4 regions of the Metabacillus sp. KJ11-3 genome follow, and region 1 is predicted to be linked to each of the others. Evidence: riboswitches for the same ligand, from Rfam matches in the RefSeq annotation. Region 1 holds a riboswitch; each other region holds the start of a gene.
The links. A riboswitch is a leader RNA that binds a small molecule or an ion and turns the genes downstream of it on or off. The one in region 1 is predicted to bind S-adenosylmethionine.
Positions count from the first base shown of each region.

Region 2: linked by a shared signal. The riboswitch ahead of metE (5-methyltetrahydropteroyltriglutamate--homocysteine S-methyltransferase) and the one ahead of AC0L8O_RS20480 (sugar ABC transporter substrate-binding protein) in region 1 are both predicted to bind S-adenosylmethionine.
Region 3: linked by a shared signal. The riboswitch ahead of AC0L8O_RS17835 (methionine biosynthesis PLP-dependent protein) and the one ahead of AC0L8O_RS20480 (sugar ABC transporter substrate-binding protein) in region 1 are both predicted to bind S-adenosylmethionine.
Region 4: linked by a shared signal. The riboswitch ahead of AC0L8O_RS18280 (bifunctional homocysteine S-methyltransferase/methylenetetrahydrofolate reductase) and the one ahead of AC0L8O_RS20480 (sugar ABC transporter substrate-binding protein) in region 1 are both predicted to bind S-adenosylmethionine.

Region 1 covers NZ_CM147865.1:4,101,732-4,106,614, reverse strand. The annotation lists gene AC0L8O_RS20490 (glutamine--tRNA ligase/YqeY domain fusion protein) at 54-1,733, opposite strand; gene AC0L8O_RS20485 (hypothetical protein) at 2,076-2,201, shown strand; SAM riboswitch class I at 2,376-2,489, shown strand; gene AC0L8O_RS20480 (sugar ABC transporter substrate-binding protein) at 2,627-3,754, shown strand; gene AC0L8O_RS20475 (sugar ABC transporter ATP-binding protein) at 3,891-4,883, shown strand, end outside.
Region 2 covers NZ_CM147865.1:2,370,267-2,375,149, forward strand. The annotation lists gene AC0L8O_RS12075 (ribose-phosphate diphosphokinase) at 1-126, opposite strand, end outside; gene metE (5-methyltetrahydropteroyltriglutamate--homocysteine S-methyltransferase) at 401-2,698, opposite strand; cobalamin riboswitch at 2,855-3,042, opposite strand; SAM riboswitch class I at 3,124-3,236, opposite strand; gene melA (alpha-galactosidase) at 3,394-4,883, opposite strand, start outside.
Region 3 covers NZ_CM147865.1:3,590,071-3,594,953, forward strand. The annotation lists gene metC (cystathionine beta-lyase) at 3-1,190, opposite strand; gene AC0L8O_RS17835 (methionine biosynthesis PLP-dependent protein) at 1,177-2,301, opposite strand; SAM riboswitch class I at 2,657-2,796, opposite strand; gene AC0L8O_RS17840 (hypothetical protein) at 2,926-3,210, opposite strand; partial or broken gene AC0L8O_RS17845 (esterase family protein) at 3,379-4,103, shown strand; gene AC0L8O_RS17850 (YjcG family protein) at 4,188-4,706, shown strand; gene AC0L8O_RS17855 (GNAT family N-acetyltransferase) at 4,707-4,883, shown strand, end outside.
Region 4 covers NZ_CM147865.1:3,670,191-3,675,073, reverse strand. The annotation lists gene metH (methionine synthase) at 1-1,348, opposite strand, end outside; gene AC0L8O_RS18280 (bifunctional homocysteine S-methyltransferase/methylenetetrahydrofolate reductase) at 1,341-3,194, opposite strand; SAM riboswitch class I at 3,646-3,742, opposite strand; gene AC0L8O_RS18275 (YajQ family cyclic di-GMP-binding protein) at 3,981-4,472, opposite strand; gene AC0L8O_RS18270 (CvfB family protein) at 4,593-4,883, shown strand, end outside.

The DNA of each region.
Region 1 (4,883 bases):
AGGCTTTCGTCATTAGGACTTGGCGACAAGCCTTTGTTTTTCTAATAATGTCACTATTTTAATTTAAAAGAACTTTTCAGAGACACGATCCGATTGAATACCGTTTTTTCTGCTGTTGTGTGCTTAGGATCCACATTAAAGTATCCATGGCGGAAAAATTGAAATTTGTCTTGTGGCTGAATATCCTTCATATTCGGTTCAATAAATCCTTGTAAAACTTCAAGAGAGTTTTCATTTATATAATCAAGGAACGTTTTTTCTTCTGAAGACTCAGCTTCATCTTCACCTTCTTCGTCTTTTTGCTTATCAAGGATAAGTGGCTCATATAAACGAAATTCCGCAGGCAATGCATGTTTAGCATCAACCCAGTGTAATGTCCCTTTTACTTTACGGCCAGTAAAGCCGGTACCACTCTTTGTTTCCGGATCGTAGGTACAATGAATCTCAATCACATTTCCATTTTCATCTTTGATAACCTCTTCACATTTAATGAAATAAGCATGTTTTAATCTTACTTCATTTCCAGGGAACAGGCGGAAATACTTTTTGGGAGGGTTTTCCATAAAGTCCTCTTGCTCGATATAAATTTCACGGGAAAATGGAATTTGTCTTGTTCCCATCTCAGGTACTTCGGGATTAATCTCTGCATCAAGCATTTCAACTTGATCTTCCGGATAATTTGTAATGACAACTTTCAAAGGCTTCAAGATTCCCATTGTTCGAGGAGCTTGAAGTTTTAAGTCTTCACGGACAAAATGCTCAAGCATCGCTTCATCAACTGTAGCAAATCCCTTTGAAACACCAGTCTCTTTTACAAATTCACGAATAGCTTTTGGTGTATATCCTTTTCTACGTAACCCGGAGATGGTTGGCATACGCGGATCATCCCATCCATCAACAACCTTCTCATCAACAAGTTGTTTTAATTTTCGCTTACTCATCACTGTATTCGTGATACCTAAACGACCAAATTCTATTTGCTGTGGTTGATGCTCCATTTCACATTCTTCAATAACCCAGTTATAAAGAGGGCGTTGGTCCTCGAACTCTGTTGTACATAAGGAATGTGTAATGCCTTCGATTGCATCTTCGAGTGGATGAGCAAAAGCATACATTGGATAGATACACCATGTATCACCAGTATTATGATGAGTAGCATGTGAAACACGGTAGATAACAGGATCACGTAAATTTATATTTGGTGATGACATATCAATTTTTGCACGGAGAACTTTTTCTCCATTGCCAAATTCTCCATTACGCATACGCTCAAATAAATCAAGGTTTTCCTCAATAGAGCGAGTTCTGTATGGACTTTCTTTACCAGGCTCAGTCAATGTACCACGATATTCTCTAATTTCATCCGCTGTTAAATCATCTACATAGGCTTTACCTTTTTTGATAAGGAGAACGGCACGATTGTACATTTCTTCAAAATAATCGGATGCAAAGAATAAACCGTCCCAGTCGTAGCCTAACCAAGCTACATCTTCTTTAATGGATTCTACATATTCTGTATCCTCTTTTAATGGATTTGTATCATCAAATCGTAAATTTGTTTTTCCATTAAATTCATCTGCTAATCCAAAGTTAATAACAATCGATTTTGCATGACCAATATGAAGATAGCCATTTGGTTCCGGCGGGAAGCGAGTGTACACATAATCCCGTTTTCCTGTCTCAAGATCCTCTTTAATAATGGTTTTAATAAAGTTTGAGGAATTGTGTTCCAAATCAGATCAAACCTTTCTTTTATATGTAAGAATAAATTCTACCCTCCATTATACCAATAGATAATAAAAAGGTTAATTTACTTGCGGTATTTATTTGTAATAGTATATATAATTGCTACATGAATCAATGTGTATACAAGAATTGAAGAAAAGATAAGCTGTTTTCTGAAAGAATTTCATTTAGATCCTAGTTTGAATCGGTAGTGGAGCGAAATGGAACGGACTAAATATTACATGTAACTTTATTAAAAGACCATAGTACGCAAAATAACTAAAAGAAAGTTAAGTGCATGCATCTTAATCAGTTGTGTAAAATAACACAGTCTGGTAGGAGGTGAGAGTATGCCAAATAGAAACGATAATAAGTTCAGAAAGATTGAATCTGAAAGTCAAAAACAAGGTAAATCCCAGGAAGAATATGCTGCAGAGTTAGCTAACAACAAAATGAAAGCACAGAAAAGAAAGTAATAATTCACATGGGCAAGCATGGATGCTTGTCTTTTATATTGAAAAAAATGTAAGCCTTTTATTATAAAGATATAATAAATTCTGATATTATAAATATTCAAATAATGGTTGACATTCATTCTATACCGGATTAAAGTATATATATTGTTATTTTACTTAATCGCATAAAAACATCTCTTATCAAGAGTGGCAGAGGGACTGGCCCGATGATGCCCGGCAACCGTTCTATTTTCGAATAGAATTGGTGCTAAATCCTGCAAAGCTGTATATAGCTTTGAAAGATAAGAGAGGAGACTCCTATTATTGTGGTGAAACCTCTCTGTCTAAGAGAGGTTTTTTGTGTTACCAGGACTTGTGAAATTAGAGAGAACAAGTTCAAGGCATGAGTAAATCATATTCTATTAATTGAGGGGAGCAATGCAGCTATGAAGAACAAACTATTTAACACATTATTTATTTTAACATTGGTATTATCCATATTTGTTTCAGGGTGTTCATCCAGTAATGGCGGAGCGAATGAGTCGACAAAATCAAAAGGGAATCCTGACGTGTCACTCGATAATGTGCCTGAAAGATTTAAAGATGGTGAAGAAGTGAAAATTAAAGTAATCCGCAAAATTGGCGGGGATGATCATACAGCTCAATTTCTAGCAGGAGCTAAAGAAGAAGGGGAAGCATTAGGCTTCCAAGTTGATGTATTCACAGCAAATGGTGACACAGCTAAATTCCATGATGCCATCGCACAAGGACTTGAAGAAGATTATGATGGATTTATCATATCTCATGGCGATGATGAAGCAACAATTAATGCTGTGCAAAAGTTGGTTGATGCAGGTAAAAGTGTTGTTACATTTGACTCGATTGATGGATTATCAAAAATTAATGGAGTGACATTAACTTCACAAGATGATGAAGCACTGGCTAAATTAGCTTTAGATCAATTAGTGAAAGAGACAAAAGGTGAAGCGAATATCGTATACCTTTGGGTTGACGGTTTCCCTCCAATGGTTAGAAGAAACGCTGTTTACCAAGATGTTTTAAAGAATAATCCGGGAATTAAAGAAGTAGAGCGCTTTGGTATTGCATCTGCAGATACATCTGTTCAAACGCAAAATGCTGTTGCTTCTATGCTTAATAAGCACCCGAAAGGTGAAATTGATGCGATCTTCGCAACATGGGATGCATTTGCAATCGGTGCTGCACGCGCAATCAAAGAAGCTGGAAGAGATGAAATTAAGATTTACGGCATTGATGTTTCCAATGCAGATCTACAAGAAATGCAAAATGAAGCAAGCTCATGGAAATACACGGCAGCTGTTGATCCAAAGCTTATCGGTGCCGTGGACATGAGAATTTTGGCTAAAAAACTTGCTGATGAAAAAACACCAGAAACATATAATCTTGAAGCTTCACTTATTTCACAAGATGCGTTACTACAATCGAATGAGCCTATTAATATGGTGAATTTAGCTGACACTGTGGAAGGTTGGGGTCAGTCAGATGCATTTGAAGAAGACTGGATGAAAACATTAAAAGAATATTATAAGAAATAATATCTCTAGTAGAGACGGGTGGAGTCTTAGTTCATACTCTCGAAACACCCGCCTCTTTCCTTTTTTCCTCTATATAAACCTCCAAATAAATATTCCAATAAACTAAGAACAGATCAATAAGGAAGGAGGAAGGACAATGAATACATCTGTATTAAAAATGAAAGAAATATCCATTGAGTTTCCTGGAGTAAAAGCACTTGACTCTGTTAATTTTACGATGAAAAGCGGTACGACTCATGCACTAATTGGAGCAAATGGTGCCGGAAAATCGACTCTAATGAAAGTTTTATCAGGTGCTTACAATCATTACACAGGACAAATTCAAATAAATGGCAAAGAAGTGTTAATTAAAGACCCTAAGGATGCACAAGTACAAGGTATTCAAATTGTTCACCAGGAAGTGGATACAGCCCTTATCCCATATTTAACAGTAGGAGAGAACATTATGCTCACCAAAACAGTGAGTGAGATGGGAAAGAGGCAATTCATTCGCTGGAAGCAAATCCATCAACAAGCAACTGAAATTTTAAATAGCTTAAATATAAAGGTGTCATCTAAAAAGCTGGTAAGTGAACTGACTCTTGCAGAAAAACAGATGGTGCTGATTGCAAGAACAGTCTCGTCAAAATGTAAATTCCTTATCCTCGATGAGCCGACTGCACCATTAAGTCATGCTGAGACAAAGGAGTTATTCAGGATTATTCGTGATCTAAAGGAGAAAAATGTCGGAATTATCTTTATTTCACACCGTCTTCCTGAAATATTTGAGATTTGTGATGAGATTACAATCATGAGAAATGGAATGCTTGTCACACATGAACGTATTCGTGAGACAACTCCTAATAAAGTAATAGAAAACATGCTTGGCAGAGAGCTAGAAGAGCAGTTTCCGGAGAGAACATTTCAAATTGGTGAAACGATCCTGGAGGTCAACCATCTGTATGATCATGAAAAACTATCAGATGTTTCCCTACATGTAAGACAAGGTGAAATTGTCGGAATCGCAGGCTTAGTAGGAGCAGGTAAAACAGAGCTATGTAAAACCTTGTTTGGTGAAAAGAAACGTACATCAGGAGAAATAAAGCTACATGGTAAAAAACTAAAAATGGACAACCCTTATCAAGCAGTT
Region 2 (4,883 bases), 1.7 Mb from region 1:
ACTAAAACGAGTAACAGAACTCTTCCCTAATTCAATCCCAAGAATTTCGGCAATCTTCTTCGCTAACTTGGGATCAGAGTTAAGCGAAAATAGTTTTAAATTAGAATCTGCATAACGACTAGGCATGGTAAAGTGAAAACCTCCAGTTGGACTTATAATTTGTGGCCATGTTATTGATAAGTATTGATTTTTATCATTATTAAATGAAACGGAAATCAACAGGAAATTTAAACAAGCCTCAAAATGAGTAATTTACATACCTATTTTACACTATTCGGTTTGTATTCAACAGAGACTTCACTATAATTCTTTTATTTTTTGTGAACTCTTTTTCATAAAGTAGTCAATGGTCATAAAAAACACGGGACCTAATGAGATCCCGCATTGTTTACGTTATTTATTAACTATTGTTTACAAGCAGCTTTTCTCTCGTGTACTTGGCTGCTTCTACCATTACTTTTAACGCTGCAACCGTTTCTTCTTTTCCGCGTGTCTTTAATCCACAATCAGGATTGATCCAGAACAATTTTGGATCCAACACTTGAAGTGCCCGATCAATATTTCTTAAAAGCTCCTCAACTTTTGGAACACGTGGACTATGAATATCATATACACCCAGTCCAATCCCTTTATTATATGTCGTTTCTTCAAAAGCTTGGATTAATTCTCCGTGACTTCTTGAAGTTTCAATAGAAATAACATCTGCATCAAGTTCATCAATGGTTGTAATAATATTTTTAAAATCTGAATAACACATATGTGTATGAATTTGGGTCTCATCTTGAACTGATGTTGTTGCAAGCTTAAATGCATATACTGCTTCATTAAGGTAACGATCCCAATTTTCACGTTTTAAAGGTAAACCTTCTCTAATTGCCGGTTCATCAACTTGAATCATTCGGATTCCGTTTTTCTCAAGGCTATCAACCTCTTTTCTCAGTGCCAGAGCAATTTGATTTGCCACATCGAAACGGGAAATATCATCACGAACAAATGACCAATTTAATATAGTTATCGGGCCAGTCAGCATTCCTTTAACAGGTTTTGCTGTTAGTGATTGAGCGAATACCGTTTCCTTTACCGTCATCGATTCCTTCAAATCAACATCACCATAGATAAGTGGCGGTTTCACACATCGTGATCCATATGATTGAACCCATCCAAACTTTGTAAATTGGAATCCTAGTAGTTTTTCTCCAAAATATTCAACCATATCTGTACGTTCGAATTCTCCATGAACAAAAACGTCCAGACCTAATTCCTCTTGAATATCTATCCATTTTTTAATTTCTGCTTTTATATATTCCTCATATTCCGCATCGGTTAACTCGCCTTTACGCCATTTTAAACGTTGATTTCTTACTTCTTTTGTTTGGGGAAAGCTTCCGATCGTTGTCGTAGGAAGCATTGGTAACTCAAAGGTTTTAGCCTGTAATTCTTGGCGTATCAAAAAATCCGCTCTCCGACCTACATCATATACATGAATGTTTTTTATCGCATCTTGTACATCCGAATTGTTTCTAAATGAAGAATGGTTTAAAGATTGAATAGATGCAGTACACTCTTTCAGTTGTACTTGTACAGATTCAATGCCATTATTCAGCGCTTTAGTTAAGACAATAACTTCATTTATTTTCTCATCAGCAAAGGATAGGGCATTTTTGAGAACCACATCAATTACTTCTTCACTTTTGACCGTTACTGGTACATGTAACAAACTTGATGATGGTTGGACGATTAAACGGTCGTTTGAAACAAACTCTGATATTTCTGTCAAAAGTGAAAGTTGCTCTTCGAGATTACAACGCCAAATGTTACGGCCATTGACTACACCAGCTGCTAACACTTTATCACTAGGAAAACCAAAGCTTTTTAAAGCTTTAAGGTGATGGCCGCTATCGTGGACAAAATCAAGTCCTATACCATGTACTGGTAATGAACAAATTTCTTTAAAATATTCAATATGATCAAAATACGTTTGTAAAATTACGTGAACATTTGGTGCTGCTTCATGTAACTGCTGATAGACTTCACGGAGCAGTTCAACCTCTTCATAAGTAATATTTGTCGCTACTATTGGTTCATCCATTTGAACCAACTGGACACCTTCTGTTTGTAATTGCTGCAGGATTTCAGCATAAAGCGGGACAAATCTCTCTACTAAATCGCGAAACTCAGACTTTTTGTATCCTTTAGATAGCTTTACAAAAGTCACTGGACCTAAAATGACTGGTTTTCCTTCAATATTTAACTTTTGTTTTGCTTCTTTATAAAATGCAAGTGGACGGTTTTCCACAAGTTTAGGTTCAGCATTATTTAACTCTGGAACAATATAGTGATAATTTGTGTTAAACCATTTTGTCATTTCACAAGCAACTGCACCTTTATTACCCCTTGCCATATCAAAATATGTTTCTAAAGAAACTGCGCCAGTCGTGTAATCAAATCGCTCGGGAACAAGACCAAACATTACAGCTGTATCAAGAACATGATCATAAAAGCTGAAATCTCCTATCGGTATTAAATCAATGCCTTGCTCTTTTTGTTTTTTTAGATGTTGTAGGCGGATCTCTTCCATTCGGTTTAAAAATGTGTCTTTATCAAGATTCCCTGCCCAGTATTGTTCAAGCACCTTTTTCCATTCACGTTTTTCACCAATACGAGGATATCCTAAGTTCGAGCTTTGTATTTGACTCATTGTATTCATGCACTCCTATCATTTCTATTTTTGCCCCAAACAAAAAATCTCCCTTTTCAAATTAGAAAAGAGAGATTCATACGCATAGCTAACTAGAGTTGAGACATTCCGGATTTCTCAACACGTATTCCTCACTCCTCCCTATACATCCGTAGGTACAAGCGCATATAACAGGCAGGTCTCCTGACTTAGGTTCATGGCTTCTTATCCCTTCCCATTTCATATGAAATAGTGGTTAATAATAAGTTGCTCCCCATTACAGTGGCGGGACCGTGCCGGATTTTCACCGAACTTCCCTTTTAAGCTGTGATAGATTTCACAGCACCTGTTACATTTGATATGTAATTTTTCAGACGATTTCTTCTTCCAGTATCTAAATGACCTCTCTATTTAAAATAGAGAGGTCTTCATTTCAATGAAATCCCCTCTTATTTGTCAAAGCCATACACTTTGCAGGAATTAGCACCTTTTCAACGAATGAAAGTTGAATGGTTGCCGGGCTTCATCGGGCCAGTCCCTCCGCCACTCTGAATAAGAGTATTTTGATAATTAATGATATTTTGAATTTAATAGCATATTAGCACGAGAAAGGTAAAGCTGTCAAAAAGTTTTTCATTATTTCACCAATTCAAATTAATTTTTCAAGTAAATAATAGAGTCATGAGCACTTTTACTTTTCGTTTAATTTCTTGAAGTCATAATTCCCCAACAGATGATTGCCGTTCTTTTGCCTTATCTGCAGCACTTGCATTTTTCGTTGCTTCTTCTTTATTTTCCGCCATTTCTTCGACTGTTTTAGTTTTTAATCGAGCAGCACCTTTATAATTTTTCGTTGGGATAAGTTGTTCTGTTTCAAGACGATATTTTGCCTCTGAAATTGCTTTTGAATATTGTGGTAACCATTTTTCCTGTGCAACTAATAGTTCATCTGTCATTTGCCATATTTCTTTCGGATTACATACCGCTCCTACTAATGGGTCCATCATCATCGCTTGACGCAGTAGAAAGTCATCTCCCTTAACAGCTGCTTCCACTGCTAATCGTTGAACAGAAATACTCACATTACATACAGCAGCACAGCCAAGCGGAAGGTCACCTACATGTGGCATATTGACCCCATTACGATCCACATATCCGGGAGCTTCAATTATGGCATCATCAGGAAGATTTGTGATCACCCCATTATTCACTACATTAAAATGTCCTCGATATACTCTTCCTGTTTCAAGTCCCTCAATAATATACGAACCATGTTCCTCACTGCGGTTCTCGGGTTTATATGTAAGAGATGGTTCCTTCATCCAATTTGGGAAATCTGTCTCAAACCAATTCCTTCCCTCTGTGCACACACGCAAATAACCACCTGTTTCACCATTTATCCATGAGCCTAAATCTATCCATTCCTTAATCTCATCCGTGCGTTTTCGATACCATGGGACATATTCACTTAAATGCCCATTTGATTCTGTGGAGTAATAGCCAAATCTCCTTAACATATCAATTCTGACTTTTTCTGTTTTACGAAACTCAGGATGTTCCTCAAATGCTTCTAAAAGATTTCCTGTTACATCTTCTCCCTTATGTTTCACACTAATGTACCATGTTTGATGATTGATCCCTGCACAAATAATGTCGATTTCTTCTTTTTTATAGCCTAACACTTCTGCAATTTGCCTATGCCCGCCTTGTACTCCATGACAAAGTCCAATTGTTTTCACACCGCCATATACATTACAAGCCCAAGTAATCATAGCCATTGGATTTGCATAGTTTAAAAGAATACAATTCTTCTCTGCTACTTCTTTAATATCCTTACAAATCTCCAACATTTCTGCAATTCCGCGTTGACCATACATAATCCCACCAGCACACAATGTATCACCAACACACTGATCGATCCCATACTTAAGTGGGATATCAATATCCAGTCCAAAGGCCTCAAGTCCACCGATCCTTACAACCGAAAAAATATATCTTGCGCCTCTTAAAGCTTCCTTGCGATTAGTTGTAGCATGAATCTTTATATCAAATCCATTTTCATCAATATCGCGTTGACACAGTTCTGTTACCATTTGAAGGTTTGAAGGATTAATATCTGTAAAAGATACTTCAATATCTTGAAATTCAGATACAGATAACAAATCACGTAAAAGTCCTCTAGTAAACCCTATACTTCCTGCGCCGA
Region 3 (4,883 bases), 510 kb from region 1:
ACTTATGCATTCACATTTTCCTTCTTCTTCACAGTCGGAAGCTTCTCCAATGCTGCATCAAAATCCTTAATTAAGTCATCCACCTTTTCTAACCCTACACTTAATCGAAGCAATCCATCAGAAATCCCACGTTTTTCACGTTCAGCTGGCGGCATTGCTGCATGCGACATTTTTGCCGGATAGGAAAGAATTGATTCAACCGCTCCTAAGCTTACAGCGAAAACAGGAAGCTCAACATTCTCCACCAACGTTCTTACTGCATCTCCATCCGCTAGTTTAAATGATAAAACCGCACCAGGTCCGTCTGCTTGATATCGCTGTGTATCATGTCCCGGATGAAAGCTTAAGCCCGGGTAGTATACTTCAACCACCTTTGGATGGTCAGCTAAAAACTCAGCGATCTTTAATGCGGAAGCTTGTGATTGCTGCAATCTTACATGCAATGTTTTTAACCCTCTAAGAACTAACCATGCATCCTGCACACCAAGAACTGCTCCGAATGCATTTTGTAGTTTATATAAGCGATCCCCAAGCTCAGGGTCTTTTACAACCGCAAGTCCTGCAAGTACATCACTATGACCTGCTAAAAACTTCGTTGCACTATGAAGCACAACATCCACACCAAGCTCTAATGGTCTTTGAAGTTCTGGTGTCAAAAACGTATTATCTAAAAAGGTTAAACAATTATTGGCTTTTGCTAAATTCACAATACCTTGAATGTCCGTTACCTTTAACAACGGATTTGAAGGTGTTTCCATATAGATCACTTTCGTATTTGGTCTAATTTCAGATGCAACCTGATGAAGATCTGTCATATCAACAAATGTATGCTCAATTCCAAAACGAGTTAATACATCTGTAATAATCCGAAATGTCCCGCCATATACATCCTCGGTGACCAATACGTGATCACCTTGCGATAATAATAAGAATGCTGTTGAAATAGCAGCCATTCCTGAAGAAAATGCCAACCCTCTTGATCCACCCTCTAATTCTGCGATAGCTTGTTCCAAAGCTTCGCGTGTCGGATTTCCTGAACGGGCATAATCATACTTCCCAAACTCATCAATATTAAATTGATGAAAGGTGGAAGAATGGTGAATAGGCACACTTACCGATCCTGTGCTATGATCCACCTTTGATTCATTATGAAGTAGTTTTGTTTGAAATGACCAATTATGATTGCTCAACTGCTACAGCTCCCTTCATTGCTTTAAATGCTTGTGTAAGATCTTCTATAATATCTTCCGCATGCTCAACACCTACTGAAAAACGCAATAACTTGTTACAGACACCATTTGCAATGCGAATTTCTTCAGGTATGTCCATATGTGTTTGGGTAGCCGGGTACGTAATGAAACTTTCAATACCACCTAAACTTTCTGCAAAACAAATGGTTTTCAAGTTTTTAAGGAATGGATTTACCCATGCTTCATCCTGCAAACGGAAAGAAAGCATTCCACCTTTTCCCGGATAAAGAACATCGAGTACATCAGGATGCTCCTCTAAAAATTGTGCAACCTGCTGAGCATTTTGCTGGTGCTGTCTCATACGAAGAGATAATGTTTTCATCCCTCTCATTAATAACCATGAATCGAATGGAGATAACACCGCTCCGATCGCATTTTGGTGCTGAAAAAACTCATCACTCAGTTCCTGCCCTTTGGTTACAACTAAACCGGCAAGTACATCATTATGTCCGCCTAAATATTTTGTTGCACTGTGAATCACAATATCAGCACCAACTAATATTGGTGTTTGAAGAACAGGAGTATAGAAGGTATTATCCACAATCACTAAGATCTCATGTTTTTTTGCAATTGCTGCTAATTCCTTTATATCTGTTTCCTGCATTAATGGATTTGTTGGTGTTTCAATAAATAGTGCTTTTGTTTTTTCATTGATTAACTTTTCTGTTTCCGCTGGATTTGTGAAATCATCGTATTGAAAAGATAGTCCGTACTTTCTCCACTCTCTTTCAAATAATCGATATGTTCCACCATATAAATCAGATGAGACGATTAGTTCATCTCCACTTTGAAATAAAGCCATGATCGTTTGGATGGCAGCCATTCCCGAGCTGAAAGCAAATCCCCGATCACCATGCTCTAAGTCAGCAATTGCCTGCTCTACAAGCAATCTGGTTGGATTTCCTGTACGTATATAATCAAACCCTGTTGATTCTCCAATCCCTGCATGACGATATGCTGTAGAAAAATAAACTGGAGGGTTTACAGTACCTGTTACATTTTCACTTCTGTTACCAATTTGGGCTAATTTCGTTTCAATTCGTTTGCTCATGTTTGTCACTCCTAAAGTTTGAATTAATCATTATGGACATGAGAGAAAGCGTTCCTTATCTTCTAAGGCAAAATAAAAAGTCTTCCCCGTTAAGAAGAAGACTGTGTTGTTTTGAGTGCGCTTCTTCTTATCTCTCAAGCATAAAGCTGGTGTGGCTTGCTGGATTTAGCACCTTGGCACTCGTGGAAGATCTTTCGTAAAATCTGTTAGCTTAATATTTACTTATGAACTTAGAACCTACTTAATTTGTTTAAGTGGGTTTTTAGAAGCACGCAATGCTTGCGGCTTGCGATGCAAGCCAGCGACAGATGATGAAAAATGCTTCGAACAAACAAAATCGCTTTGTTCGCTTCATTTTTCATCATCTGTCGGTGCTTTTAAAAACCAACATAGGTATATTCTAAGAAAATAAATATCAATCACCAGATCTTCACTCGTTATGAACCGGTTGCTGAGGCTTCATAGGGCCAGTCCCTCTGCCTCTCTTGATAAGAAATATATGAAATTGTTTGGTTTACTTTTTTTACTACTTTACATGATTCGAGTTTAGAATGCAATACAATTATTGTAATAGTTTGATTTGTATAATTATTCGAACGTAAAAAGCCGACGTTTTGTCGGCTTCTACTTAGATTTCGATTTTTCATTAAAATAATTAACAGAGTACATAGATCCTTCTGCAACCATTGAATTATCTTCTATATCATAAGGATCGGGATGTCCGGCTTTTTCCATAACTGGTTCTTTCCTAGATAAAAGGATTTTTGCTTTATTTTTTATACGCTGAATTCCATAATTCATTTTATCTTTTCGTTTCTCATCTTTTAATAAATAAGAAGTAACACCTATTGTCGATAGCGCAACACCGGATAAAACCACTGTCCTCTTTGATAAGGCTTGTTTTTTCATTGTGATTCTCCTTTCACTCTTTTTTAATAGGTTTACCATGTACATTCCCTTGTCCCATTTTTTCAAACCTTTTTTCTCTATCTTTCTATTTGCATTTTTAAGGATGAATCCACTCAGGCGTGTTAAAATAGAAAATGGTTTCAAACATATACATTAAGGAGGGAAATGATGAGTAAACAAACAGGTATTATAAAGGAGCGTTCCTTTTTTTCAGCATCTTTAGAGGAAGAAGTAACATTGCTTATTTATCTTCCGGAAAATTTTTCTCCTTTATATAAGTATAGTTTGTTAATTGCACAGGATGGTCAGGATTATTTCAAGCTGGGCCGGGTTGGCAGACAACTCGAAGCACTCATGAAAGAAGAAGAAATTGAGAATGTTATTGTTGTAGGAATTCCATACAAAGATGTCGATGACCGCCGAGATAAATATCATCCTGATGGAGTTAAGGTTAAGCAGTATATACGTTTTCTTGCACATGAGCTTGTTCCATATTTGGATGAAGAATTTCCAACCTACCAAATTGGCTACGGCCGTGCTCTTATCGGGGATTCTTTAGGGGCATCCGTTTCCTTGCTGACAGGCTTAATGTATCCAAATATTTTTGGTAAACTTATTTTGCAATCCCCATTTGTTAATGATGGTGTATTGGAAGCAGTTGAAAACTTTACTTCATCTACCCGTCCAATTGTTTATCATCAAATCGGAAAGAAAGAAACAGCTGTAAAAACAACTCATGGTGAGATCCTTGATTTTGTGACACCAAACCGCAAGCTTGCAGAAGCGATTGAAAAAAAGGATTTTCATACACCTATGAAGAATTTGATGGCGATCATACATGGAAGTATTGGCAGCCTTCTTTAACGCCGATTTTCAAGCAAATATTTGAGTAATTTTCAGACACATCATACGTACATATGTTTATTTTCAAAAATTTGATATACTAACATTACAATGACTCGTTAGGAGGGAATGACATGAAATACGGAATTGCCCTTTTTCCATCTAAAAAACTACAGGATCTTGCCAATTCATATCGTAAACGATATGACACGAATTACGCTTTAGTTCCACCGCATTTAACGTTAAAAACAGCATTTGATGCAGATGATACTGAAATTAAAGCTATCGCAAAAGAGTTACGTGACATCGCTAATGCAACAAAACCTTTGCACATTTCCATTAAGAAGGTAAGCTCTTTTTCACCTGTGAATAACGTCATTTATTTAAAAGTAGACCCGACAGATGAGCTTAAAGCTCTCCATGAAAAGCTGCATACAGGATCACTGAATAGCAATCCGGAGTATGCATTTGTTCCACATATAACAATTGGTCAAAAACTATCAGACGACGAACATTCAGATGTGTTGGGAAATCTTAAAATGTTGGACATTCGTCATGAAGAGGTTATTGATCGTTTTCACCTTTTATACCAATTAGAAAACGGTACTTGGACTGTCTACGAAACATTTTTACTCGGAAAGGAAAGCGAATAATTGAACATACAACAAGTCACAACAAAAGAACAACTAGATGATGCATTTTCAGTACGATACACTGTTTTTGTAGATGAACAACAAGTTCCAGTAGAAGAAGAAATTGATCAACTTGAAGATGAGGCAACACATGTCGTGCTATATGATGACAACCAAAAGCCTGCCGGTGCAGGACGG
Region 4 (4,883 bases), 430 kb from region 1:
TTTTGACAAGAGGAACGATTGCGTCAAAGCGCTCTTCACCATCCTCAAGGTTAATGGAGTTGATGATCGCCTTACCTTGAGAGTATTTTAGTGCCCGTTCAATTACTTTCTCATCTGTGGAGTCAATAACAAGAGGAGCTTTGACTTTTTTCACAACCTCTTGAATGAATACTTCCATATCCTCGAGCTCATCCCTATCAGGGTCAGCCAGGCAAATATCGATAACATGTGCACCGCTTTTTACTTGTGCTCTTGCTATCTCAGATGCTTCCTCTATTTTGCCTTCTGCAATCAGACGTTTAAATTTGCGGGAGCCAATAACATTGGTACGTTCACCAACAAATAAAGGCCGCATTCCTTCTTCATAAAGAAGGGCATCGATTCCAGATACAGTGTGACCAGTCGATACTTCTTCGATTTTTCGTGGAGTAATGGTTGAAACTGCTTCAGTAATAGCACGGATATGTTCTGGTGTAGTCCCACAGCATCCGCCAATTAGATTCAGCCAGCCTTGTTCTGCAAAAGCAACAAGCTTTTTCGCGAGTGATTCTGGTGATTCATGATAATTCCCCTCTTCATCAGGTAAGCCTGCATTCGGGTAACAGCTAACAGCTGTATTAGCTAAACCGGAAAGTGTACGAATATGGTCTGTCATAAATTCAGGTCCAGTTGCACAGTTTAATCCAACTGAAAGTGGCTTCATATGTTCTAATGATACATAAAATGCTTCGATATCTTGACCTGCAAGAGTTGTACCCATAGGCTCTATCGTTCCGGAAATCATTAAGGGAAGTTCCTTGCCTGTATGTTCAAAGGCTTTTTTAATTCCTAAAAATCCAGCTTTTACGTTTAACATATCCTGGCTTGTTTCGAGAAGGAGCAAGTCTGCTCCTCCAATAATTAAGCCTCTTGCTTGTTCTTCATAATTTTCGACTAAAGTATCAAATGTTGTTCCACCTGTAACTGAAAGTGTTTTTGTTGTTGGTCCCATTGCACCTGCGACATATCTGGGCTTTTCAGGTGTTGAGTATTTTTCAGCGGCACGTTTCGCTATTTTAGCAGATTCAATGTTTAACTCTAAAGCCAGGCGTCCTAGATCATACTCATCCAAAACAAGACCTGTAGCCCCAAAGGTATTGGTAGAGATAATATCTGATCCAGCTTCCAAATAGGCTTCGTGAATGGTTTCAATCGTCTTTGGAGAAGTCAATGTAAGATATTCATTACATCCATCATAATCTTCTCCGCCAAAATCCTCAGGGGACAGGTCTGCTGCTTGAATCATTGTCCCCATCGCACCATCTAGGACAAGGATTCGTTTTTCTAGCTCTTTGTTGATGCTACACATGTGTAATCTTCCTTTCAGCTCGCTGTTTTTCCTTTTCATGGATGTAATTTGTTAACTCCACTGTAAGGTCGTATTGTAAAAACGGTGTAATTAAATAAATACCATTGAACAGTTCGAAGGCTGTATCAATTAAATCTTTTGCAATGGCAAGGCCTTCTTGGCGTGCCTGTTCTTTATCTGATCCGGCTGAAGCCATTTTTTCACGAATAGAGTCAGATAGCTTTATACCAGGAATTTCATTATGAATAAATTCCGCATTTCGACTTGAGGTTAATGGCATAATCCCGATATAAATCGGAGCTTGCAAGTTTCGTGTTGCTTCATATACATCGATAATTTGCTGGTTTGAATAAAGGGGCTGAGAAATAAAGTAATCAGCGCCATGAGCAATTTTCTTTTCTAGTCGGACTACAGCTTTATCTAAGTGACGTACATTAGGGTTGAACGCTGCCGCTACAGAGAAGTTTGTTTGTTGTCCAAGCGGTTTACCGGAATAGGATACACCTTTATTAAATTGTTTAATTAAACTGATAAGGTCAAATGATGACACATCATATACGGATGTAGCCCCAGGGAAATCACCAATTTTAGATGGATCACCCGTAATGGCTAATATATCTGACATCCCAAGAGAGTGTAAGCCCATGAGATGTGATTGCAGTCCAATTAAATTCCGATCGCGGCATGTAATATGAATTAATGTTCTTGCCCCGGTCTTTTCTTTTGCTAAGATTCCGGCAGCTAAGTTACTAATTCTTGGTGAAGCCAATGAGTTATCTGCAAGTGTTAAAGCATCGATTCCTGCATGGTGAAGCGCTTCTGCACCTTCAAGGAATTTCTCCATACCCAGTTTTTTAGGGGGATCTAATTCAACAATAACAGAACGTCTCTCCTGAACAATATCCTCAAGCGGAGTTGGAGATGTGACGTGATGTTCTTGAACATGCAGTTGAGATGTTGCAGGGACTTTAACCTGTTTTGTTGTAACAGGGGATAAGTTTGATACAGCTTCAGCCATTGCTTTAATATGCCTAGGTGTAGTCCCACAGCATCCTCCTATTAATCTCACACCTTGATCTCTAAATTTTAGAGCACTTTCCTTGAAATACGTTTCATCAGATTCATAGACAAGATTCCCCTCAATTAGTGCAGGTAAGCTGCTGTTTGGAAAAACAGATAAATAGGCTTCATTTGGTATTGGTACCTCTTCTAAAGATTGAATCATATGGTAAGGACCTAGGCGACAGTTTAAGCCAACAACATTTGCACCAAGGTCTTCCAGAAGTGTGAGACCATTTTTCACTGATGTTCCATCCTGCAGGACACCAGCTTCATGAAGGGAAACATTTGCAATAATGGGCTTGTTCGTTTCCTTGCGGGCAATTTGAAGAACTGTTTTCATTTCTTCCATATCATAATAAGTTTCAAGTAGAAGACCATCTACATCTTCGTTTAGAAGGAGAAAGAGCTGCTCTCTAAAATTTCGTTTCACTTCTTCAATACTATGTGCACTCTTTTTAAAAGATCTGACCCCGCCAATTGTGCCAAATACATATGTGGATTGATCAGCGGCTTTTTTGGCAATTTCAACTGCTTTTTTGTTAATTTGTCTGATTTCATCTTCTAATCCATATCGTGAAAGTTTGATATCATTAGCACCATATGTGTTTGTTTGAATTAAGTTTGCGCCAGCTTCTATATACGCTTGATGAACAGCAAGGACATCCTCAGGTCTTGATAGATTCAATTCTTCAAAGCAACGATCAACACCATGTGCATAAAGCATTGTACCCATCGCACCGTCACCAATTAAAATGTTATGTTTTAAATCTTCTAAAAAACTCATTGAATGAAGCCTCCGATCTATATGATTAATAGGTAAAAATTGTTTTTAGATAAAGGAAATTAAAAAAGCCTTCTTTAGGAAGAAGGCTTTAATCATTATTAGCTTCTCCTTATCTTTCAAGCATCTTACATGCTTAGCTGGAATTAGCACCTTGGCACTCGCAGAAGTCTTGGTGGGGTGTTGGGAATTGATTGACGGGTAAGAATAAAACACTTCTTAAATAGTGGTGCATATTTTCTTTTAGCACAGCAAGCTTGCACAGCAAGCTTTAAAAAATAAATAAAAATGCTTCGAACAAACAAGATCGCTTTGTTCGATTCATTTTTATACTATCTCAACTTATATTTTAAGGTTGATAGTATAAGAAAAACTAAGGCTTTCGCCAGTTCGCGATAAGCCAAGTTTTTCTAATTTAGTTTTCTGTGCTAAAAGAAAACAACCTAGGCTTGCGTGCTTAACTTAGTCAATCATATTAACCAGACTTCACTCGTTATTGACCGGTTGCTGAAGCTTCATAGGGCCAGTCCCTCTGCTTCTCTTGATAAGATATGAAATTTTCATATAACCTTTAACGTGTGAAAAAGTATTACAACTAATTTATCTAATATTTAGAAAAATATCAATAGTAAATTAACAGTTTGTCAATTTTTACTTAGTATGTGATGAATTATGGTTGTTGTTTTGTTGGAGCCTTTATAAAAATATGAAGAGAGGAGGAAATTATGCTTTTCATATTTGAGGTAGAAAAAAGAGCTGAACTCATTTGAGTTAGCTCTAATAACTATGTTATCGGTAATTAATAAATTGTACATCGATTGGTAAGTCAGCTTCTCTGATTGCGGCAATCACCTGTTGGAGATCGTCACGACTTTTACCTGTTACACGGATTTGATCATCTTGGATTTGCGATTTTACTTTTAAGCCTTTGTCTTTAATAATGCTGTTAATTTTTTTAGCGTTATCTTTGTCAATGCCTGAAACAAGTTCAGCTCTTTGACGGACAGTCCCGCCTGAAGCATTCTCAACTTTTTTATACGAAATATTTTTGATTGGTACATTTCGTTTAATTAATTTGGAAATAAGAACATCTTTTAATTGCTCGAGCTTATACTCATCGTCAGAAACTAAAACAAGCTCTTCCTTTTCTAATGAGACGGTGCTTTTACTACCTTTGAAGTCATATCTTGTCGCAATTTCCTTCATTGCAATATTAATCGCATTCGTTACTTCGGGAAACTCAATCTTTGATACAATATCAAATGAACTATCTTTCGCCATAATTATCCTCCATTACGTATATAATATAGGTTGATTATAGTAAAATATAACAATGATCACAACTTTTGAAGTGATGTTAAAAGAATTTTCTTACAGAAAGAAGAAAGAGAGGATATATTTATGATCCCAGGTACATTTGCAACATTAACAATAGATGAAAAGGTAGATTACGGTTATTTTCTAACAGATGGAAAAGAACGGGTGCTTTTACATAATAATGAAGTGATAGGAGAAGTAGAAGAAGGTGACAAGGTTGAGGTCTTCTTTGGCGTTGACACACAAGATCGACTATATGCCACAATGAAAAAACCATACATTACAGAAGATTCGTATGGTTGGGTCGAGGTCGTAGATGTCGTAGAAGATATGGGAGCTTTCGTGAATATCGGACTTAGTAAAGACGCTCTTGTC